One region of the Arthrobacter sp. YAF34 genome, then DNA from elsewhere that is predicted to be linked to it. Evidence: riboswitches for the same ligand, from Rfam matches in the RefSeq annotation. Region 1 holds a riboswitch; each other region holds the start of a gene.
The links. A riboswitch is a leader RNA that binds a small molecule or an ion and turns the genes downstream of it on or off. The one in region 1 is predicted to bind cyclic di-AMP.

Region 1 (7,803 bases):
GGCATGTTGGAGTCCGATTCGACCCACATCCCGCCGACCGGAACGAACTGGCCGCCGCGGACCTTGTCCCGGATGCGCGCGAAGAGCTCCGGGTAGTACTCCTTCATCCATGCGAGCTGCTGGGCCGAGGAGCATGAGAAGACGAAGTCGGGGTGCTCGTCCATGAGCGCGACGACGTTTGAGAACGTCCGGGCGCACTTGCGGATGGTTTCCCGCACGGGCCACAGCCATGCTGAATCGATATGGGCATGCCCCGTGGCTACGAGCTGATGGGCCGAGGCATAGGCCGGCCGGGACAGGGCCTCGGCCAAGGCGGCCCGTCCGGCTTCCGCGGTTCCGGCGACGTCGTCCGGGTCCATGATGTCCAGCATGCGTTCGAGCGCCCGCAGGAGCTCATGGCGGCGGGGCAGGTCCATGGGAAGTTCGTGCATGAGCCCGCTCAGGGCCAGAATGTCCTGCTGCAGCTCCCAGACCGTCTGGTTGCGCTCGGCGATGGCGATTCGGCCGAGGCGGTATTTCGGCTCGCTGCCCGAGGTCGCCTTGTCACCGTAGGGGGTGGCTGCGAAGGTCCAGTTCTGCGACAGGTCCGGGTTGGCCGCGGCTTCGACGTAGAAATCGACGGCCATGCCGCCGCCCAGGAGCTTGAGCGGAATGTATTGGTTCCGTGGCGAGATCGCCTTGATGATGGTCCCGTCGGACCGCCAGGCGATGCCTTCGCACTGGAATCCCGGGAGGTCGCCGCTGAACCCCAGGTCCACAAGGACTTCCACCGACATGCCGTCCGCCGTGCCCCAGGCTTCCGGCACCTCGCCCTGTAGCCGGAGCCACTTGGTGCTCCACGGCCGGCCCCAGGCCGCGCCGTGTTCCTGCGGCGTGAACTCGTGCCGCAACGCCTCCAACGCCGGCACGGGCTCGTCCGGCGCGTCCCAGCTGCTCAGCGTCAGCGGCAGAGTGCGCGGGTACACCGCGGGGTCGATGCGGTCACGCAGAAAGCGGTCCAGCCGGACTTCCGTAAGACGGCGGTCGTCGTGCAATGTGATCCTCTTCCGCGCCGGGGACCGATCGGTTCCAATCGATGGATAAAACTTACGTCGCGGGCACCCTTCAGGCCAAGTGTTGCCGCCGGCCGGCCAGGCCACTGGCCAGCCACACCTCCGGTCGGAGGGGCCGGTCTAGACGGCCGCGCCCGCCGCGGGCGCCGGGGCGGGAGCGGGAAACGCCACGCGGTGCTGGCCGGCGTAGACGTTCAAGCTGGTCCGGCGGCTGAACCCGGCCAGGGTCATCCCGCTGGCCTCGGCGAGCTCGACGGCCAGGCTCGAGGGTGCGCTCACAGCGGCGAGCACCGGGATTCCGGCAAGGGATGCCTTTTGGACGAGTTCAAACGAGGCCCGGCCGGATACCTGCAGCACGGTCCCCCGGAGCGGCAGCAGTCCCTCGCGGAGCGCCCAGCCCACCACTTTGTCCACGGCGTTGTGTCGTCCGACGTCTTCCCTGAGGCACAGCAGCTCGGCCGAGCCGTCGTCGGCGATCCTGAAGAGGCCGGCGGCATGCACGCCGCCGGTGACGTCAAAGACGTCCTGGGCGGACCGGAGCGCGTCCGGGAGGGCCGCCAACGTTTCCACGGGGACGGTCAACGGATCCCCGGCCGGGCTGAAGTGCGAGGATTTGCTCACGGCCTCAATGGAGTCCGTCCCGCAAATGCCGCAGGAACTGGAGGTAAAGACGTTGCGTCCAATCTCCGGCCGGACGACGTCGGGACGGAGCTGGGCCTCCACGACGTTGAAGGTCTGCACGCCGTCGGCGTCCTCGCCGGCGCAGAACCGGAGCGAGACCAGCTGCTCGGGGGTCCAAATGATCCCCTCCGAGACCAGGAATCCCGCGACGAGGTCGAAGTCGTTGCCCGGCGTTCGCATCGTGACAGAGAACTGCATGCTTCCGAGCCGGACTTCCAGCGGTTCCTCGACGGCCAGGACGTCTTCCCGGTGCCGGACCGGGAACTCGAGGGCCTGCGGGGAACCGTCCAGGACGATTTTGTGCACCTTGCGGCGCTGTGTCACACGGCCCATCCGGTACTCCTAAGCAACATAGTGTGCGGTTGTGTTAATTCTCTGACTGGTTCCATCATTGCAAGCGCCCGACGCTGAAGCCAGCGCGCCAAAGGGCTGTGGGTCCGACCCGCGGCTCCGACCGCGGTGCCGATCCGGAGGCCTGAGGGGTCGGACCCATCGGGCGGGCTGGGGCGGGCCGCACCGGCAGGATACGGGCCGTGTACGGGCCGGGTCTCCGGCGATTTTCAGCCCAGGAGGGCACTCCAGTCCACCGGCCCGTCATTGGCTGCCGGTTTCCTGGCCGTGCGCTTCGCGGCAGGCTTTGGCTCGGGCGATGCCGCCGCCGGGTCCGGGAGCGGCGGCCCCCACGGGAGCGCGAAGGCGCGGACCAGCTCCCCCAGCTGCACACCGTGGGGCGGAACCACCAGCACGCCGTCGGCGGCGGCCAGGCCCCGCATCATCCCCGATCCTGAGTGCTGCGCCGGCGATGCCATGCCGTAGAGAAGCCGGTAGGGCATGAGCCGCGTCCGGCCGGGATCAGCGTCAATCGTCGAACCGCAGGGCACCTCGCCGAGCGGCGGCATGGGCCGGTGCCCCAGGGCGGCCAGGAGCGGAGCTCCGATGGTGGACAGCGCCATCATGGCCGCGAGCGGGTTTCCCGGCAGGCCGAGGATGTACCGTCCGTCCGGCAGTTCGGCCAGCACGGCGGGGTGGCCCGGCCGCATCGCGATCCCGTCGATCAGCAGGCGTCCGCCCAGTTCGGCGACCGAACGCCGCAGGTGATCTGTTCCGGAGCGGCCCGTGCCGCCGGTGGTGATGACGACGTCGGCAGGCAGGCTCTCCCCGGCGGCTGCCAGGACGGGCTCCGTGTCCTCGAGCGCGGCGAGCCATTCGGCGTAGGAGTCGCCGATTTTCACTTCTTCGGTGCAGATCCCGCCGAGCATCCCCACCACGGCTGCCAGTTGGGGACCGAACGTGTCACGGACCTTCCCGGGTGCCGGCATCCCGGACGCCACGACCTCCGAGCCGGTGAAGACGAGCCGCACCACGGCCTTGCCGAGCACCGCGAGAGCGTCGGTTCCGGCCAAAGCGGCGAGGGCCAGGTGCGCCGGATTCAGGACGGTGCCGCGCTTGATCAGGATGTCCCCGTCGGCTGCCTCCTCCCCTGCTTTCCTGATGTGCTCGCCGTTACGCGGGTCCCCCGGCTTCGCGCTGCCGCCCAGTCTCAGGACGGGCAGGCCGTCCTCGTCCGTGTCGATAACGCCGCTTTCACTGCGCAGCACAGCCTTGGCCCCGACCGGAATGAGGCCGCCGGTGACAATCGGACTTGCCTGATGCGGCACCAGCCGCTGGCTGGGTTCGGCCAGGATCCAGGGACCGCTGCCGTTGACCGCCCACCCATCCATGGCAGAGGAGGCATAGTGGGGCATGTCCTGCAGGGCAACGACGTCGGCCGCCAGCGTCCGGCCCAGGGCCTGCCGGAGCGGGACGGGGGCGGCCGGGATCGGAACGGCACAGTCGAAGGCGAGCTGCCGGGCTTCCTGCCACGTGTGGGCCAGATGCCGGTGCTGCACCACCGCCGTGTTCTGGTCAGCCGGGACCTGGCCCGCTATGTCTGAATCCGCCGTCTCCGCGCCTGCTGTGAGCGTGCCTGCCGGATCCGCGCCTGCCGTCTCCGGGCCTGCAGCAACAAGAGGGGCCGTGGGCCTGTCCCCGCCTGCGGAGGCCGGTCCGCCGTCGTCCGGGAGCGCCGGCGTCATGCCCCGGGGGCTTCGGCGGCTGCGTAGTCCGTGGCGAACCGGCGCGCTACGGCCATGGCGGCCTGCATGGATGCGACGTCCGTGCTCTGACCAGAGCCCGAGGCCAGGCCGGCGGCAAAGCCGGCAATGAACGTGGTCAGCGGCGCCGCCGGACGGACCACCGAATGGGCGGCCACGCCTGCGAGGGCCAGCACCTCGTTCACGTCAATCTCAACATTGTCCAGCTCCAGCGCCTGGAGCAGGGCACGGCACCAGTCTTCCAGCATTTCATCCTGGCTTTTCACCGTTTGCCTCCATGGTCGAGTTCAGCTGGGGAGTTCCGGACCGGAGCCCGGGCCTGGGTTCGGGATCACACCGGACACCCCGAGTGCCGCAGCGTCGCCCCACGTGTCAACATCATCCGTGGAACCGGGGGGAACGCTAACTTCACGCACGTCCAGCCTAGCAAGAAGGGCGAACACCGAGGCGTTTTCCAGACTTCCCCGGCGCGCGGCGTCCGACGCGCATCGTTGTAGCGCGGCCGTGCTATAAAGTGCCACGAGGGGCTGCTTTCGGCCGTCGGACGCGACGGCCATGACGCCGTCGGTGCGGTCCCCGCCCCGGTCAGCGCCCGGCACAGCGGCCACCGCTTCGCGCAGGGCGCTTACGGCCGCGGCCGCCCGCGGCATGTCGCAGGCGAGGACGAGGACAAAAGGCGGCGCGGCGGCGGCTCCAGGGCGACCGGCCCGGCTCGCGGCCAACGCGCCCAAACCTGCGGCGATCGCGGCGGCCGGCCCTGCAAAGCGCGGCTCTTCCCGGCAGCTCAGGACGCCGCTGGGCAGGTCACCGGGGTCGGGCCCGACGACGACGATGTGCCCGGCCGCGTCCGCGGCGCGCAGTGATCGCTCAAGGAGGGTGGCGCCGTCGAAAATCAACCCGGACTTGGGCACGCCGCCAAGGCGGGACGATCTGCCCCCGGCGAGAATAATGGCATCGAACTGCACCGATTCAGACTATCGCGGCGCGGGCTGCCGGCGAATCCTGCCCGGCCGGGACCGCCGGGGGTGCCCGCGGTTCAGTCCTCACGCAGCGGGACGGCCCGGCAACTGGTTCAGGCGGCCGACTCCGGGAGCAGGAACGGATCCCAGGCAGGCGTCGGCTTCTCGAGCTCCTTGATCTGCCAGATGGTGCCCTTCGGCGGCCCCGGAACAAACCCGACCTTCCAGCCCATCTCCGCCGGGGTGTGGTCGCCTTTGGCGTTGTTGCAGCGCAGGCAGGCCGCGACCAGATTCTCCCAGGAATCAGCGCCGCCCCGCGATTTGGGCTGGACGTGGTCGATCGTGTGGGCGGCCTTGCCGCAGTACGCGCAGCGGTGCGCGTCGCGGCGAAGCACCCCGCGGCGGCTGACCGCCGTCGTCGTGTTGTATCGCGGCCGGATGTAGCGGTTAAGGAGGATCACGGATGGTCGTCCCAGAACGTCCTGGGGGCCGACGACGGGATCGTCTCCTTCGGCCACGACGCTGGCCTTTCCGGTCAGGACAAGGACGAGCGCCCGGCGGAAGGTCACTACCGCCAGCGGTTCATATCCAGCATTCAGAACGAGAGTGCGCATCCGCATACCTCTTCACGGCCGCACCCGCCAGGGGCACGAGGGCCGGCTGCCCTGTGCATGGTCGGGCTATGGATCGACAAGACAAGAGTAAACACTCAACTGCCGGATCACCGAATATTTTTTCGCTGGCCCGGTAACTGACGCAGAAATTGCCTCGCGCTTAACCCAAAGGACCCCGGCCTCAAGAGGCAGGGGTCCTTCGAAGTGCGGGGGTGTGAGCCTAGCCGCCGACGCGGATGAAGACCGGGCCGGAGCCGATGTTCACGCTGTACAGCGCGGTGGTGCCACCGTTCCAGCCGCCGTGGACGGCCATGCCGTTGCCGACGTAAACCGCGATGTGGGCCATGCCGACTCCGCCGTTCTGGTAGTAGGCGAGGTCACCGGGACGAGCTTCGGCGGCGCTCACCGTGCGGCCGAGGGACAGGTAACCAGCCGGCCAGCCGTGGTAGTGGATGCCGGCCGCGGCCAGGGCGTTGGTGGCGAGCATGGTGCAGTCCTGCGACACGCCGATCTGGGCGTAGGCGGCGGCTGCGATGGTCGCGCCCATGCCGCTGGCAACACCGGTTGCGGCCGGGGCGGCAACCGCGGCGGTGGCGCCAACCTGGGCGCCGCCGGCCTGGGGAGCCGTCGCATCCTGGACCTTCACGACAGGCTTGGGAGCCGCGACCGGAGCCGCGACGGCGGGAGCCGGTGACGTGGTCACAGCAGGCTTCTCGTAAGAGATCGCGATGCTGGACGCAGCCGAAATCGTCGCCGGTGCGGACGACTGGACTTCCAGGGCCGAAGCGGAGGTGGATTCGCGCTGAACATTGGTCTCAGCAGCGTTGGCTGCGATTCCGCTGGTCAAAACCAGACCGGAAGCTGCGGCGATAACCGCGGCCTGACGGCCCATGCCGCCGGCGTTGTCGCCGACTGCCTTGGCAATAACAGCCAGCGAGTTGGTCTTGGTGACCTCGGCGCGGTGCCGTGCAATGGTTGCACGAGTAGTCATTAAGTTCTCTCTTTCGTGATCCTTGGACCGCGCGTTTTCGGGCGCGGGCTGAGGACGCTCCGGCATCTTGGGGGTACGCCGGATCGCCCCGAAATGGGTTACTTAGCGAAGGGTGTACTGCGAAGACGCGCCAAAAGCGGGAACTGCATGCTGTCCGGGCTCGATAGAAAACGAGCGTGCGGAACGTGATCCAATCCGGGCGCCGGCAAGGGCGGCACGTGATATGGATTCCAGCGGGCTCGTAAGAGCCGCGCCAGTGCGCAGACGCGCAGCATTGTGGCGTGAAGACACGAAAGTAGCCTCTCCCAATGCCTACGAGGTGAGCTGTCGGATTCGGATGGGAGTCACCCGGCCGCTCCGCTTCCTGAGAAGCTTTGCGACTTAACCCCTAGGCCTTCTTTCGAAGGCCAAAATTGGTTCCCCCGCCCCTGCCAGACGATGTAATGCGAACGGACCTTGAGCGGTGGCAGAGCTAGGCAATCCACTCAAGAGCGCCAACTTCGGAAAAGTTGGCGTGCTTCAAACCCTACAGGAGTCCGGCCTCAATGTCACATTCAGATCACGGCGTGTCACATGGATGCGAGAGAGGTCCATCGTCTATTTAGAGCCAGCCGAGCGGATCAACGACGTTGCCGTTGACCATGACTTCAAAGTGGAGGTGGCAGCCCGTGGAGGCGCCGGTGGTCCCGCTCAGGGCAATGACGTCGCCGCGGGAGACCTTCTGGCCCACCGTGACCAAGGACGAGGACAGGTGGTTGTAGGTGGTCTCCAGGCCGTTGCCGTGATCGATGACCACACGGTTTCCGCCGCCGTAGGGGTGCCATCCGTTGAAGGTCACGGTGCCGCTGGCTGCCGCGTGGACCTGGGTGCCGCACTGGGCGACGAAATCCTGGCCGCGGTGAAACTCGCCCACAACGCCGGTGATGGGGCTGACACGGTAGCCGAACGGCGAGGCAGTGATCATCTGGTCCAGGGGTGGGCCCAAGGTGCCCTTCGATGCCGCGCGGGTGATGCTGCCGACGGACTGGGCACTGAGTAACTGTTTCAGCTTGCCGTCCGGGTCGCCCTTGGTGGCGATGGCGGTCCGGCTGAAATCGACTTTCGCCGCGGCGGCAGCCGTGACATCCGGCTGCACCGCGGCGGAAAGTGCGCCCGATGCGCCCGTATTAGCCATGACCGGGCTAGTGACGGGAACCGTCACTGTGAGGATCAGACCGGCTGCGGCCAGAGCGATCCCGGCCTTCTGGCCGACGCCGCTGGCCGCGGCGAAGTCCGTTACCTGACGGAACGGGCCGCGCCGCCGACGGCGTTCATCGCGGTGCGGGTCGCGCGGCCGATCGGCCATAGGCTCAAGAACGGGACGCGGCTCCGGAGCGGGACCGGTCGCGCGGCGACGTCCCCTGACGGTCTGGG
Region 2 (7,803 bases), on a different contig from region 1:
CAAGGTCACGGCCGTGGGAGCTGCGGCGATGGCGCTGGTCGTGGCGTGGTCACGGCTGTACATCGGCGTGCACTACCCCACCGACGTCACGGCGTCGTTCCTCGCTGCCAGCGCGGCCGTGGTCATGGTCACCGGGCTGTGGAATCTTGTCACGCCGCGGATTGCCAGCCGGGTCGCTGCCCGGTCCACCATCCGGTCGCCGGGCTCTGAAAGGAACTAAGGTTGCACACCCTGGACATTTCAATGTTCCTTCCGGCCGCGCCGGCCGCCGGAACACCGTCGCTGCTGGACCCGGCAAGCCTGCTCACAGGTCTGGGCCCGGCCGCCTTGGGCGTCGTCGCGGTCATGGTCTTCATCGAATCCGGCGTCCTCTTCCCTTTCCTGCCGGGAGACTCGCTGCTGTTCACCGCCGGCCTCCTGCATCAACAGCTGCAGCTGACGCTGCCGGTGCTGATCGGCGTCGTCACCGCGGCCGCCATCGCCGGGGACCAGATCGGCTACATGCTGGGGCGCACCTTTGGCCGGCGATGGTTCAAGGACGATGCCCGCATCCTCAAGACGGCGCACCTGACCACCACGGAGGAATTCTTCCGGCGGCACGGCGGCGCCGCCGTCGTACTGGCCCGCTTCGTGCCGATGGTGAGGACTTTTGCCCCGCTCAGTGCCGGGATCGCGCGCTATGAGTACAAGTACTTCGCTCTCTGGAACGTCGTCGGCGCCCTGGCCTGGGCAGCCTCAGTCACCCTTCTGGGTACCTGGCTGGGACACTTCGACATCATCGCCAAGAACATCGATGTCATTGCCGTGGTCATGGTCCTCGTCTCGGTAGTGCCTGGGCTGGTGCAGCTCCTTCGGCGCCGCCGGAATGCCCGCAGCGCCGCCGCAGCAACGGACGACGCCAGCGACACGGAGGAGGCAACGGGCGACGGACTCCGGCGTCGGGAAATGGCCGCGGAAGAATAGGTGCCATGACAACCGCTGACCGTCCGTCCCTGCTGCTCGTCGAGGACGATGCCGTCCTGGGACCGCTCATCGCCGAGCTCCTGGATCCGGATTACCGGGTCAGGCTGGTCACCGACGGCCAGGACGGCCTGCACCTGGGGCTGACCGAGACGTGGGACGTGATGGTGATCGACCGCGGGCTGCCCGTCATGGACGGCATCTCCCTCATCGCCGCATTACGTTCCAAGGGCGTTCCCACGCCCATCCTGATCCTGACCGCGCTCGGCGATGCCAGCGAGAAAGTCCGGGGCCTCGACGCCGGTGCCAACGACTACGTCACCAAGCCGTTCGACGCCGACGAGCTCGCAGCACGCCTGCGCGCCCTGACGCGCACCTTTGCCCCGGCCACGGCGTCGGTGACGATCGGGGACTGGGAACTCGACCCCTCGCGGCGCTCCGTCCGCTCGGTCTACGGGCACACGGTGCAGCTGACCGCGAAGGAGGGCCAACTCCTGTCGGCCCTCGCCGCGGAGCCTGACCGGGTCTTCACCCGGGATGAGCTCCTCGCGGCGCACTTCCATGCCTCCGACCAGCCCGGCGTCATCGACACCTATGTCCACCACCTGCGCCGCAAAATCTCCAAGGCCGTCATCCGCACAGTTCACGGCGTGGGCTACCAGATCGGTGACGCCCATGAGTAACGGCGGGACCCCGCACGAAAATCCGGACCAAGTCACACTGCGCAAGGCCTCGCTCAAGGTCGCCCTGCGGATCAGCGCCGCGTGCGCCGTCATGGTCCTCGGGCTCCTCGCAGCCACAGCCCTCTACCTCGTGAATCAACTCGCCCATCCGGAAGTGCCGGGCCCGGCAGCGTCCGGGACGGCCTACGCCTACCTGGATGCCAAGGATGTGCTCGAGGCCATGGTCATAGCCGGGATCGCGGGGATCGTCTTGGCAGGTCTCGTCGGGTGGCTCAGCGCGCGCAGCGCCATCCGCCCCCTCGGCGACGCCTTAGCCCGGCAACGGCGCTTCGTTCAGGACGCCAGCCACGAACTGCGCACGCCGCTGACCATCCTCGACACCCGGATCCAGCTGGCCCAGCGCAACATCGAGCCCGGCTCCCGGCAGGGAAAGGACCTGGCCCGGATCCGCGAGGACGCCGCGACGCTGACCGGGATTGTCAACGAGCTGCTCCTCGCGGCAACCACTGACGCACCGGACCGTTCGGCAGCGCCTACCGACCTCGCCGACACCGCCGCCGAGGTCGCCGAAAGCCTTCAGCTGGTGGCGGACCAGCGGGACGTGCGCCTCGAGTTCTCCGCCGACGCCCGGCCGCTGGCACGGATCGACGCGAATGCGCTGCGCCGTGCAGTGCTGGCCCTGGCGGACAACGCCCTGGCCCACACTCCTGCGGGCGGCCGCATCGGCATCACGACGTCGGTGGAGCAGAGCCACGCGGTTATTGCCGTGGCGGACACCGGGGCAGGAATCACCGGCGTGGATCAGGCGCGGATCTTTGACCGCTTCGTGCGGACTTCCGGAACCGGCGGAGCGCCGGGACAACGGAGCTTTGGCATCGGACTGGCGCTGGTCCGGGAAATCGCCGTCGCTGCCGGCGGCGCAGTCGAGGTGGCATCAACCGGCCCCGAGGGGACCGTCATGAAAATGAGGCTCCCGCTGGCCGGGACCGGGAAGCCCTGAAGATTCCTGGCGCCGGGTCTCCCGGACAGGGAAAAGACCGGCGATCGCTTGCCCCCAAGGGAAATCGATCGCCGGTCTTTCCGGACTATTCGGCCCCGCCGGCTAGAACCGGGAGGGACCGCTCGGCTTAGGCCCGGACGAAGGTCACGCCGCCGGTGGCGGTGAGCCAGGACAGCGGGTGGACGATCGTCTGGTTGGTGCCGTTCATGCCGCCGCTGATGACCTGGCCGTGGCCGGCGTAGATGCCAACGTGCCCGGACTGAACCACCATGTCCCCCGGCTGGGGGGTCGCCACAACGGTACCGAGGCCAAGGAAGTCACGCGGGGCGATGTCGCCGACCGGCTTGCCCGCCGCGCCCAGGGCCTTCTCCACCATTGCGGTGCAGTCCTGGGTGATGCCCAGCTGGCTGTAGGCGGCAGAGAGCATGACGGCGTTGCGGCCGGCGGCGGGCGCCGCGGCCGGGGCAGCCGGGGCGGCCTGCACCTGCACCGTGGCCTTGGGTGCGGCGGCAGGTGCCGCCGCGGGCGCCGCAGGTGCTGCCACTGGAGCGGCGGGGGCTGCTGCGGGAGCCGCGGCCACGGGCTTGGGCTGTTCGATGACTGGTGCCGCGACGGTGGCTACTGCGGGGCGGGCATAGCTGATCTTGACGCTTGAGTCTGCGCTGACCGGCGCGCTGACCAGCGACTTGACGTCCACGTTGGACGCCGGGGCGGAGTCACGCTGCGCGGGCGCGGCGGCAGCGTTGGCAGCCATGCCGCTGGTGAGGACCAGGCCGGACGCGGCGGTGACGACGGCGGCATGGCGCGCAAAAGTACTGATTGAAGTCATGAATGTAGCCTCTCCCAATGCCTGCGAGGTGAGCTGTCGGATTCGGATGGGAGTCACCCGGCCGCACTCTAGGGGCCCGTCGTTGCGGGCGCTGTGCGGCTTCACCCCAAGACCTGCGGAACAGCCAGGCCAAAAGTGGTTTCCCCGTCTCTGCCGGTCGTTGATGCGAGTTACCCCCGGGCCGCGGCAGAGTTAGGCAATCGGCTGGGGAGCGCCCGTATCGGAGACAACAGGCACTTATCCAACGTAACGCGATCCGCACCCCAATGTCACATTCAGGTAACGGCAGAAACGGCCCCATCCGTCAAATGCGCAGAGGACGGCGCGGCTTTTCGAACATAGGATGATGCCATCACCACCACCCTCGAAGCGGAGGCCCGAATTGAACAGCCACTGTGTCGCCATCTGCCAGTTGAGCAACCAGCCCCAGGAGGATTTCGACGTCAACACCGAACTGCTGATCCTGGACGGCGCGGACGTCCATGTGTCCACCTGGGACGCGGAACCACGGGACGGCGGCTTCGATGAGCACGTCCTGAACGACAGGGTGGACGCGCTCGGGTTCATGGTGATCAATGACTGGGCCTTCCTCGACGGCAAGGCCTACGCGGTGGTGGAGCGGCGGACCGCGCTTTAGCCGCGCGGCACAGGAGGCGCGTTACACGGTGGACGGGACTAGTCTCATTCCATGATCAAGGTTTCGACGGCCGGGCACATCCCGGCCACGGGGGCCGCCCCGGTGAGCCAGCGGCCTGCCCGCCGCGGCGAGCCGTGACATTTCTCACCCTGGCGCTGATCGCCGCCGTCGCTCTGGCCGGCCCGCTGCTGGCCCTGCCGGTGCGCTGGCGGCTGCCGGTGGTGCTGGGCGAACTGCTGGCCGGCATCGTGATCGGGCGGTCGGGCTTTGGCCTGGTAAACCCGGCCGATCCGACGTTCAGCCTGCTGGCCAACATCGGGTTCGCGCTGATGATGTTTGTGGCCGGAACCCATGTTCCCGTGCGGGATCCGCAGATCCGCTCCGGTCTCGGCAAAGGCGCCCGCAGGGCCGCGGCGTCCACAGCGGCCGCGGTGGCTGTCGGAACGGGCATCGGCCTGCTCTTCGGGACCGGACATGCGCCCCTGTACGTCGTGCTGCTGGCGTCTTCCTCAGCCGCACTGGTCCTCCCGATCGTCGATTCGCTGCGCCTCGGCGGACCCGACGTCATTTCGATGACAGCGCAGGTCGCGATCGCCGACATAGCCTGCATTGTGGCGCTGCCGCTCCTGGTGGATCCGCCCCACGCGGGCCGGGCGGCCTTGACCGTGATCACCGTGGCGGGCTGCGCCGTGGTTCTCTACATCGTGCTGAGATGGCTCGAGAACACGGGCATCCGCCAACGCGTGCACCGGCTCTCGGAAAACCGCAAGTTTGCCCTGGAGCTGAGGTTCCAACTGGTCGTGCTCTTTGCCCTGGCCGGTGTGGCGACTTTCGGCAATGTGTCCGTGATGTTGGCGGGTTTCTCCTTCGGCCTGGTGGTGGCTGCAGTCGGCGAGCCGAGGCGGTTGGCCCGCCAACTGTTCGCCCTCAGCGACGGCTTCCTGAGCCCGCTGTTCTTCGTCTGGCTGGGCGCCTCCCTCACGCTCAAGGACCTGGCCGGGCATCCGGACATGATTGGCCTCGGCGCGGCGCTGGGAGTCGGGACCCTGCTGACGCACTCCGGTTTGGCATTCCTGGGGCTCCCCCTGCCGCTCGGCGTGTTGTCGGCGGCCCAACTCGGCGTGCCGGTGGCAGCGGCAAGCATCGGCACGCAGCTTGATGTCCTGCTCCCCGGCGAGGCAGCGGCCCTGCTCATGGGCGCCCTGATCACGATTGCGGCGAGCGCGGCGGCCGGGTCCCGGGCAGCCAAGAGGTTCGCGCTCCCCGCGCACGTCAACGGGAAATCCGGCGGGACCGGCAGCGCCGTCGGCCAAGGCGACCCAGGCAATCCGGGCGAACCAAAGGGCTGACCGGGAGCGCGGGCAGTCCCCGCCGGTTCGTCAGCCTCGGACCGACGCGAACCGCAGCTCCGGTCTTTTCTTTGCCATCTCCGCCAGGACCCGGGAAACCGCCTCCCGGACCACTGCGCCGTCAGAGTCGGGCGTGGGCGTTTCGGACGGCTCGTGCTGCACGGAGCCGGCGTGTCGGACGAAGGTGTCCCAGTCCCCCGCGCCGGCGCGCAGGGCCAGCAGCGGCGAGAGCAGCGCGGCCCGGCGCAGCCACGGATCGGGTTCGCGCACCCACCGTTCCAGCACACTGTCGGCCCGCACCCTGCCCAGCACGTCGAGTCCGGCCACGAGGGGTCCGACGACCTCGACGGCGAGCGGATCGACGAGCTCCCGCACCCGCGCGTCCCGGATGAAGCCCTCCAGCCGTGTGAGGTCAGAGTTGGTCAACAGCTTTACCTTGGCCTGCAGAAGCACCACCGCGGCCAGGCGCCGTTCGAAAACCGGCACCGCCCACAATTCCGAGCTGAGCGCCGTGATCTCATCGTGGGACAGCCCAGGATAGCGGCGCCCGGCATTGCGGACGGTCCCGCGCACGGCGCCCACGGAGGCACCGTAGAACCGCAGGCCGCTCCCTCCGGGTTCTTTTCCCAGCCGGGACTGCAGTTCGTCGGCACGGCTCCAGGAGCTTTCCCGCTGCAGCGCGGCGTCAATGAATTCGCCAGCATCACTCACGCGTCCATTCTTTCCCTTCGCAGCCCGCAGTGGAAACGCGGCGCAAACCGCCTTTGGAGGTTCCGCACGCCCCTTCTGCCTAGACTGTTAGGGCAAGTCTCCAATTGAAAGCGGTTCACGCAACCATGCACACCAAACTGGCACTCGCCGTCGCACTTTCCGCCGTGACGTTGGGCGTGGCAGCCTGCGCTGCCCCTGCCCCTGCCCCTGCCCCGTCGGCCGCCCCGTCCACGTCGGCTATGGCGCCCTCGCCCGAGTCCACCGGGACGTCGCCGGCGGCCGCCTCGGATTTTGCCCTGGACATCGCGGGAGCGCCGGGCCGGATCGCGCAGGCCGGCCTCTCGGTGCTGACGGCCGAGGGCAACGTGGACCACTATCACGCACATCTGGACCTGTTCAAGGACGGCAAGCCCGTGACGGTGCCGGCCAACATCGGCATCACAGCCGGACCGGACAACAGGGCCAACGGCATCTCAGCCCTGCACACCCACGACACCACCGGCGTGGTCCACATCGAGTCCCCCACGGCGGGCCAGGTGTTCACCCTCGGACAGCTCCTGACTGAATGGGGCGTCCTCGGCGGCAGCGGGGCCCCCGGCACCGGGGACGGCCCGCTGGACGGCTGGACCCTTTACGTCAATGGCCAAAAGCGCGACGCCGGCATCCGGGACCTTCCGTTGAAGGCGCACGACGAGATCGTCCTGTCCTACGGCGCCGCCCCGGCAAAGGTCCCGGCGGCCTACGACTTCCCCTCGGGCGAATAGGACGACGGCGGGGCCGGCCGCGGCCGCATCTGCACGAATGTGCAACCAAGGCATGCGTAATGCCGGAAGCACGGGCCCACAGCGAGAAGGAGCCGCACAAACGTGCAGAATCCCCCGGCCCTGCCGACGCCTTTCCTAGCATGAAGTGATAGAAGTGAGCCGGATCACAGCGGAGGGTGATCCCCTACCTCGCTTCTTACCATGCAGAGCGTCATTGCCGACGCGTCCAACCGAAGAGGTATTTCCGTGCCCCATCTGACCAAACCTGCAATCCTTGCGACCATGGCCCTGCTCTGTGCATCCATGGCCGCCGCCCCGGCAACCCAGGCCGCGACCGCAGACGTCTCCCCTCCCGGGGCGAACGACTGGTCCTGTAAGCCCTCCGCGGTCCACCCCTACCCGGTGGTCTTGGTGCCGGGAACGTTCGAGAACATGGCCAAGAACTGGGCCACGATGGCACCGGCACTGAAGAACCAGGGTTACTGCGTTTACGCGCTGAACTACGGCGCGACCAACGGCGTCGACGCCACGGGCCCGGTGGCCGACTCCGCCCGGCAGCTCGCCCCGTTTGTGGATTCCGTGCTGGCCTCCACGGGGGCGAAGAAGGTCGATCTGGTCGGCCACAGCCAGGGCGGCATGATGCCGCGCTACTACATGGGATTTCTCAATGGCGCCAAGAAGGTAAACCAGCTGGTTGGAATTGCCCCGTCCAACCACGGCACCAGCGGGCTGATCGTCCCCTCCCCCGACTACGTTCCGCCGGCTACCTCCGTGGGTGGCTCCAACTGCCAAGCCTGTTCCGACCAGCAGGCGGGCTCGCCCTTCCTCACCGAGCTCAACTCCATCGGAGATACACTTCCCGGACCGGCC
Region 3 (7,803 bases), on a different contig from region 1:
GCAACGCGAGGAAATTTGCCAGTTGCGGGTCCATGATTCCGCGGCAGAGCAGGAAGATCAGCAGGTACGCGAGCGTGGAGGCCACCCCGATGCTGCCGAAGCGGACGAGCTGTCCGAACAGGCTTCCCCCGGCGCTTTGCTCCTGGGCCCGTGAGGAGGCGGGAAGTGGACCGCGTGCCAGGGCGGCGCGCAGTTCTGGGACGGGGATCCGGCCGGAGACAAGATCCCTGCTCAGCCGTGCCATGCCGCGCAGATCCGCGAGGGCCGTCTGGACGATGTCCACGCTGGAATCCGGATCGTCGGTCCAGTCCACCGGGACTTCGTGGACGCGCAGGCCGCACTTTTCGGCCAGGACCAGCAGCTCGGTGTCGAAGAACCAGGCGTTGTCCAGGGTGTGGGGGAGCAGCTGCCGGGCTACGTCCGCCCGGATGGCCTTGAAGCCGCACTGGGCGTCGCTGAAGTGCGCGCCCAGGAGGGACTGCAGCATGAAGTTATAGCTGCGCGAGATGAATTCCCGTTTGGGTCCGCGGACCACGCGTGAGTTGCGGGTCAGCCGGGTCCCGATCGCCAGGTCGGAGTGCCCTGAAATGAGCGGGGCAAGGAGGGGCCCGAGTGCCGCCAGATCGGTGGAAAGGTCAACATCCATGTACGCCAGGACCGGCGACGGCGAGGCGAGCCACACTTTGCGGAGCGTGTTGCCGCGGCCTTTTTCAGCCATGTGGACCACGGTCACCTCGCGGAGCTCGCGGGCTACGCGTTCGGCCGTCTTGAGAGTTCCATCGGTGCTGGCGTTGTCAGCCACCGTGATCCGGAACGGGTGCGGGAAGGAACCGAGAAGGTAGGCGTGGAGCCTGCGCAGGCAGGCTTCGAGGTCCCGTTCCTCGTTGAACACCGGGATGGTGACGTCCAGCACCGGTATGGCGGTTCGCGTGTCGATGGCGTTTCGCCGGCTACGCGGGCCGGCGACGGCCGCGGCGGACGGTCCCGGGGCGGGCGCGTCGGCCAAAGCGAGTCCGGACGGCGAGGGCCCGGAGTGTGTGGCGGGTGCAGCCGGGCCGGCCGGCGTCTCCGCGGAGTGGGGCTGGGTTCCTGGGGCCTGGTCTGTGAACGTCATGGCTCAACTGTCCCGTCGCCCCATATGAGGGCTTTAGGGTCAAGCTGTGCGGGTGCTGTGGAAGTCCGGCCGATCCGGCCCGGTGATTCCAGAGTTACTGGAGCGGCTGTCCGGGGACGGTTGACCAGTGATGCCCCGCGCACGAGAATGCGAACCATGAGTGACCGCCGCGGCCTTTCCGGGCCGGCTCCGTTCACCGTCGTCGATTCGGGTCCGAATGGAGCTAACCCGAGATCGGCCCGCGGATCATCGAGGACGGGGACACGGTGGTGCTCGACGAGACGGAAGGCTGGCGCCGTGCGGAGACTGATCTACGGCATGAATCTGACCCTGGACGGCTACATCGCCGCGGCCGGCGACGACATCGGCTGGAGCGAGCCGAGCGATGAACTGTTCCAGTGGTGGCTCGACCAGGAGCGGGCTAGCAGCCTGTCGCTGTACGGCCGCAAGCTCTGGGAGACCATGAGCTCCTTCTGGCCGACCGGCGACCAGCAGCCCAACGCCACCCCGGCGGAGATCGAGTTCGCGCGGAACTGGCGGGACACGCCGAAGGTGGTGTTCTCCTCGACGATCGACAAGGTCGACTGGAACGCCCGCCTGGTCACCGGCGACGCGATCGCCGAGATCACCCGGCTCAAGGCCGGCGACGGCGGCACGATGAGCATCGGCGGCGCAACGCTCGCCGGGGCGGCTATGCGGGCCGGGCTGATCGACGAATACGTGCTAGTCACCCATCCGGTCCTGGTGGGCGGCGGCACTCCGTTCTTCACCTCGCTGGACAGCTGGGTGAACCTGAACCAGGTGGAGACGCGGACGCTTCCCGGCGGCGTGGTCATCACCAGGTACGAGACGAGGCGCTGAGCGCGATTCCTCCGCGCGGTCGGGGGAGGTCCATCTTCGGTTAAACAGTCACGCACAGAAGGCCCCGGATCCATGTGGATCCTGGGCCTTCTGGGAGGGGCTGGCTGATGCCGGCTTAGTACCAGTTGTGCGCGTAGTGGAAGTCCAGAGCGCCGCAGGGGGAGCCGTACCGCGTTTTGACGTAGTTCAGGCCCCAATTGATCTGGGTCCGGTAGTTGGTCATGTAGTCGGCCCCGGCGCTCGCCATTTTCGAGGCGGGCAGCGACTGGACCACGCCGTAGGCGCCGCTGCTGGCGTTCGTGGCGGTGGTCTTCCAGTCCGATTCCTTGGTCCAGAGCTTCTGCAGGCACTGCATCTGCCCCGGTGCCCAGCCATAGCTGCCCAGTCGGGCCGCGGCGTAGGCCTGCGCGCCGGAGGGGTCGTCGACGGCGACCGGTGCCGCCGCGGGGACCGGCGCCGCTGCGTGGACAGGTGCCGCCGGACGGGCGGGCGCCGCGGGGCTGGCCTTTGCCGGTGCGGCTGCGTGAGCGGCCGGCGCCGGTGCTGCGGCCGGCTTGGCCTCCGGAGCCTTGGACACCACGGCGCTGTTCGGCGGCGTCGTGGACCCAGTCACCTGGATGCGTTCGAAGTTGAGCTTGGCCAGCGGGTCCACGCTCGTGACGGATTCGGCGCCCGCAACATTGGCGGTGTGGGCGCCGGGCTCTGCCGCCTGGCTGGCAGCGCCGCCCCCCACCAGCAGTGCGCCGGCGACCGTGACGATGGCCGCACGGTGGCCGGTGATGCCGAGCCCGGCGGCCAGCCGGGACAGGGCGGACGCCTGCTTGGCCGGTTCGGCGCGGTGGCGGGACCTGGCGGCGTGGGAATGCGAAACGCCCTCAGGGCGCGTTTGTACGTTGAGTTCAGTCATGATTGCCTCTCAACGCCTGCGGAGTTAGCTGTCGGGTTCGGATGAGGTCATCCGGCCGCACGGAAAGTCACGTGTCGGCTTCACCCCAAGGGCGCGTGTGTGCAGAATGCCCGGGAACTCTGGGTCCCCCGCCTCTGCCTGGTCAATCGGAATCCGGGAAGCGGCAGAGTTTGGCGTCCATCCGGATGTGCGGCACCGATGGCAGCGCACTCCCAAAACGCTACAGGACCTCGACGCTTAAGTCACATTTGGGTAACAGCAGTCACATCGGCGGGGTGTCGCCTTGCGCCCGATGTACCGGCGCTCCGGGGGCGGCGGGCGCTGCCGTGGGCGGCTAGGCCGACGGCGGAGCCGCCGGCAGCCGTACGGCGAACTCCGTCCGCCCGGGCCGCGAGGTGACCTCGACGGTGCCCCCGTGGGCATGCACGATCGACTGGACGATGGACAAGCCCAACCCGCTCGTTCCCTCGGAGGTTGGCGCGGCACCGCTGCCCGCCCCGCTCTGGTTGCCGGAAACGGCGGCGGAAGCACTGCCCGCGCGGGGCCTGGCAGCGGAGCCGGCCCGGGCCCCCGCCGTCGCGACCGCGGGCTGCGCGGTGACCGCCGGATTGGAACGCGAGGCGTCGGCCCGGGCAAAGCGGGCGAAGACACGCCCGATGAATTCGGGGGCGATGCCGCTGCCGTTATCCGTCACGGTGACCACGGCGCTGCCGTCAGCCGAACGCATGACGCCCGTGACCACCGTGGTCCCGGGTTCCGTGTGCTTGCGCGCATTGGACAGGAGGTTGGCCAGGACCTGGTGAAGCTGGCTCGCATCACCGCGGACCACCACGGGCTCGTCCGGGAGTTCCAGCTGCCAGATGCGGTCCGGGGCCATGACTTTCTCATCGCTCACCGTTTCGACGGCCAGCTGGGTGAGGTCGACGTCGGCGATCTTGAGCGGTTGCCCCTCGTCCAGTCGGGCCAGCAGCAGCAGGTCCTCCACGAGCGTGGTCATCCGCTCGGACTGGCTTTGCACGCGGGCGAGGGATTTCTCGCCGTCGGGCGTGAAATGCTCGGTCATCCGCATCAGCTCCGTGTAGCCGCGGATGGCCGTGAGCGGGGTGCGGAGTTCGTGCGAGGCGTCGGCGACGAACTGCCGCACCTTCATCTCGCTCTCCTGCCGCGCCTCGAGCGCATTGGAGACGTTGTCCAGCATCTTGTTCAGCGCGTAGCCCACGCTGCCCACTTCCGTTCCGGGATGGGCCGCCGACGCCGGGACGCGCACCCCGAGTGCCACCTCCCCGGCGTCCAGCGGGAGGCGGGAGACCTTGGTGGCAACCTCGGAGAGCTGTTCCAGCGGCTTCATGGTCCGCCGGATCAGGGCCGTTCCGGCGAGGCCGATCAGCACGAGCCCGCCGGCGGACACCACCACCATGGTCCAGACGAGCGAGGCCAGGGTGCTTTCCTTTTCGGCCAGGGGAAGTCCCGTGACGATCACGTCGCCGTACGGTGCGCGCACGGCCGTGAGCCGGTACGCGCCGGCCGAGAGAGTCCGGTCCACGGGCACGGCGTTCGGGGAGAGCGCCAACAGGACCGCGTTGTCGGCGCGGGAGAGGCTCTCGAGGGTTGCGTCCCCGGCCAGGAATCCGGCGCTGCTGACCTCGCCGTCCTCCAGCCGGGCATTGAGCATCCCGACGCCCTGCCCCCGGGCATCAAGGGGGTCGCGGCGGCCGCCGGAGTTGCCGGGTCCAGGCCGGCCGAACTCGACCGAGCGGTGGGAAGCGCTGCTGAGCTGGTCATCGAGCTGCCGGGTGAGGAAAAGGTCCATGGAGGCGTAGCTGAACAGTCCTACGGCGCCGCAGATCGCCACGAGCAGTGCCATGGCGACGAGGACGAGTCGGGTGCGCAAATGCCATGTGGAGGGGTTGCGCCAATCCCGCCCGGGGGCGCGGATTACGCCGGAAAGGGAGGGCACGGATCAGTCCGCCGGCTTCAGGACGTAGCCGGCGCCGCGCACCGTATGAATCATGGGCGCATGGTTGGCATCGAGCTTCTTGCGCAGGTAGGAGATGTACAGTTCCACGATGTTCGCCTGGCCGCCGAAGTCGTAATCCCAGACCCGGTCCAGGATCTGGGCCTTGCTGATGACCCGTTTGGGGTTTTCCATGAGGTAGCGCAGCAGTTCGAACTGCGTGGCGGTCAGGTGCAGTTCCTCGCCGGCCCGGGAGACTTCGCGGGTGTCCACGTTAAGCACCAGGTCCCCCACCACGAGCTCGGCCGTGTCCATGGCGGCCACCCCGGAGCGCTGGACCAGCCGGTGCAGGCGCAGCAGGACCTCCTCCATACTGAAGGGCTTCGTGACGTAGTCATCGCCGCCGGCGGCAAGCCCGGTAATGCGGTCCTGGACGGCATCTTTGGCCGTCAGGAAGAGGGCAGGGACCTCCGGCGCAAACGCGCGGATCCTGCTCAGCAGCTCGACGCCGTCGAACCCGGGGAGCATGACGTCCAAGACCAGCACGTCGGGGCGGAATTCCTTGGCGAGCCGGACCGCTTCGGGTCCGTCGGCCGCCACGGCCACGGACCAGCCGGCCATCCGCAGGCCCATGCTCATGAGCTCGGAGAGGCTGGGCTCATCATCTACCACCAGCGCCCGGATGGGGGAGCCGTCCGGATGCGCGAGCTGGGGAAGGTTGTTGGTCATGGAGTGCGAAGTGGCCATGGGACAACTCTCCGATCTGCCGGTTAGGCGGGGCTTTGGGGACCCTGTGCGGCACCTGTGAATCCCAGCCTAGCGAGCTGGACGCCTCTCCGCGGCCAGGCGGCCTCCTCTTGCGAAACTTCCAGCCGGTCTTCGGGCCCTGACTGAAGGTCACAGGCCCGGCTGTCGGCCCGCACAGCCCAGGCACAGGATCGCTCAGCACTCTGGGGTGAACATCGAACGGCACCCTGAAGGAGAAACATCATGAGCGGTCAGCATCCCGGAACCGGTTCCGGACCAGGTCCCGAATCCGTCCCCGGCGCCACCCCAGCGCCCGCGCCAGTGAACACGCTCCACGGGGTAGGGCAGCACAACGCTGGGTACAGCGACGGCAGGTACAACGACGAGGACGCCGGCGCCACTCTGGCGCCCGCGCCCGCCTCCGGCTGGGGCGCACCGCCCCCGCCGTCGACATATCCCGCGCCGGCACCGGGCTGGGGCATGCCGCGGCAGGAGCCGCCCGCGCCCACGGCCGCAGCAGGCTGGGGTGCGCCGGGAGCCTTCCCCAGGTCACCCGGCGCGACCAAGCCCTGGACGCTCCGGCGCGGACTCGCGGTTGCCGGGGCCGCGGCAGTGCTGGCGGTCGGCGCCGGCGTGGGGGTCTACGCCCTCAGTTCAAGTTCGGCGTCAGCCGATGGCACGGCGCTCGGCGCACCAGGCGGTGGGGCCGGAGGGCAAGGCGCCGGCGGCCAGGGCTTCGCGCCGGGGATGCCCGGGTCTGCACAGGGAGGATCCGCGGCCGGCGGGATGCCCGGGCAAGGCGGCCGTGGTGACTTCGCCGCCGGCGGCATGGGCGGCGGGCTTTCCGCGGCAGTGCATGCCGACTACGTGGTGCTGCAGGGCAGTACGTACACCGCCATGGCAGAGCAGGTCGGCACGGTGAGCGACGTCAGTTCATCCTCCGTCACGGTCAAGAGCAGCGACGGGTTCACGCGCAGCTATGCGCTGGGCAGCGACGTGGTGGTGAGCAATCTGCAGCTGCGCCGCCAGCAGACCGGCGGCGGCACGGGCACCCAGTTGAGCGTGGCGGACATCGTCGCCGGGGGGACGGTGCGGATCGTGGCGACCAAGGACGGCTCCGGCTACACGGCTTCATCCGTGATGGTCGTGGCGGGGACCTCCACCGGCCAGACCAACTGACACATCCGCGGCGGTTATCCCGCCGGATCCGGTGGGTCCGGCGGCCATGACCACTCCGTGGACGTTCTGCCGGCGGCGGGGCAGGGTCCAGGTTTTTCCCAATTTGCCATGCTGTGAATAAGTTTGCCGAACTGGCCGCCTTTTGCCGAACAATATTCGGATGAAACGGTTACTTGGCGGTCGGATCGGAAAAACACTTGTTATTTTATTGATGCGCCAGAATTGTGACTTGCGCTACAATCCCGCTTTCTGTCTCACTATGTGGAACCGGGGGTCCATTGTTACTTGCAAGTTCGTATTGTTACGTTGCACACTTCCATTGTGAACAAGAACTCAACAGCACCTGCAGCCGCAGCTTCCTGGATCAGCGCACCTGCTGACACCGAGACGCGTTGTTGTCGAATGCACGCCTAACTTTTACACCCCAAGAGTTTCTAGGCATTCGCCCCTAGCCCAGAGTCGGGCGCCCCTCCCCAGTTTTCATTGCGGGGAAAGTAGCATTCGAGCCGCGATGACGGCCATTCACATTGAGGTAAGCATTCCATGTCAGTTGCATCCGGATACGTCCACATCTCCGTCCGTAACGCCAGCAAGGCCGCCCAGGCCCCCGGCATCCGCCAGGGCTTCGGCGGCCGCTCAGCATTCGGCCCCGCCGGATCCGCCGGCAGCTTTCCGGCTCCCGGATATGCAGCCCAGGGGTACAACCCTGACTCCTATGGCCAGCTCCGCGCCGTTCCGGCCGCCCCGGCCACGGCGCCCACGCCCGTCATTGCCCCTGGCGGCGCCGGGCCCGTCCGTCCTGCCCCTACTGACAACGTCGCCCGCGGCTTCGTCCTCTACATGGGGATTGACGAGGAAACTGCCGCTGCGGCCGGCACCTCGATTGCCAAGCTGGCCCAGGAGATCCGGGCTTACGCACAGTCCCTCGTCGCCGGGGCCGAAAGCTACGCTGCCGTCGCCGTCGCGCCGGCCAGTGCCCCGGGGTCCGCGCTCGACGTCGTACGCTCGACCTTCGGTGACCCCACCGCCGCCGCCCGCCAG

Region 2: it holds a riboswitch for cyclic di-AMP, as region 1 does, so the genes downstream of both, AB4Y72_RS18255 (hypothetical protein) here and AB4Y72_RS07900 (NlpC/P60 family protein) in region 1, are expected to answer to the same signal.
Region 3: it holds a riboswitch for cyclic di-AMP, as region 1 does, so the genes downstream of both, AB4Y72_RS09620 (hypothetical protein) here and AB4Y72_RS07900 (NlpC/P60 family protein) in region 1, are expected to answer to the same signal.

The regions. Positions count from the first base shown of each region.
Region 1 covers NZ_JBFRCV010000005.1:93,728-101,530, reverse strand. Annotated here, with positions in the region: gene AB4Y72_RS07930 (alpha-mannosidase) at 1-1,034, opposite strand, end outside; gene fdhD (formate dehydrogenase accessory sulfurtransferase FdhD) at 1,173-2,066, opposite strand; gene AB4Y72_RS07920 (molybdopterin molybdotransferase MoeA) at 2,294-3,808, opposite strand; gene AB4Y72_RS07915 (DUF6457 domain-containing protein) at 3,805-4,092, opposite strand; gene mobA (molybdenum cofactor guanylyltransferase) at 4,114-4,791, opposite strand; gene AB4Y72_RS07905 (HNH endonuclease) at 4,899-5,399, opposite strand; gene AB4Y72_RS07900 (NlpC/P60 family protein) at 5,620-6,390, opposite strand; cyclic di-AMP (ydaO/yuaA leader) riboswitch at 6,686-6,855, opposite strand; gene AB4Y72_RS07895 (M23 family metallopeptidase) at 6,992-7,803, opposite strand, start outside.
Region 2 covers NZ_JBFRCV010000018.1:13,653-21,455, forward strand. Annotated here, with positions in the region: gene AB4Y72_RS18235 (phosphatase PAP2 family protein) at 1-220, shown strand, start outside; gene AB4Y72_RS18240 (VTT domain-containing protein) at 244-963, shown strand; gene AB4Y72_RS18245 (response regulator transcription factor) at 969-1,643, shown strand; gene AB4Y72_RS18250 (sensor histidine kinase) at 1,636-2,643, shown strand; gene AB4Y72_RS18255 (hypothetical protein) at 2,771-3,472, opposite strand; cyclic di-AMP (ydaO/yuaA leader) riboswitch at 3,477-3,681, opposite strand; gene AB4Y72_RS18260 (hypothetical protein) at 3,885-4,109, shown strand; gene AB4Y72_RS18265 (cation:proton antiporter) at 4,244-5,458, shown strand; gene AB4Y72_RS18270 (DNA alkylation repair protein) at 5,489-6,169, opposite strand; gene AB4Y72_RS18275 (DUF4430 domain-containing protein) at 6,295-6,933, shown strand; gene AB4Y72_RS18280 (esterase/lipase family protein) at 7,180-7,803, shown strand, end outside.
Region 3 covers NZ_JBFRCV010000006.1:164,420-172,222, forward strand. Annotated here, with positions in the region: gene AB4Y72_RS09610 (glycosyltransferase) at 1-1,114, opposite strand, end outside; gene AB4Y72_RS09615 (dihydrofolate reductase family protein) at 1,412-1,975, shown strand; gene AB4Y72_RS09620 (hypothetical protein) at 2,091-2,882, opposite strand; cyclic di-AMP (ydaO/yuaA leader) riboswitch at 2,882-3,051, opposite strand; gene AB4Y72_RS09625 (HAMP domain-containing sensor histidine kinase) at 3,217-4,839, opposite strand; gene AB4Y72_RS09630 (response regulator transcription factor) at 4,843-5,583, opposite strand; gene AB4Y72_RS09635 (hypothetical protein) at 5,827-6,762, shown strand; gene AB4Y72_RS09640 (winged helix-turn-helix domain-containing protein) at 7,306-7,803, shown strand, end outside.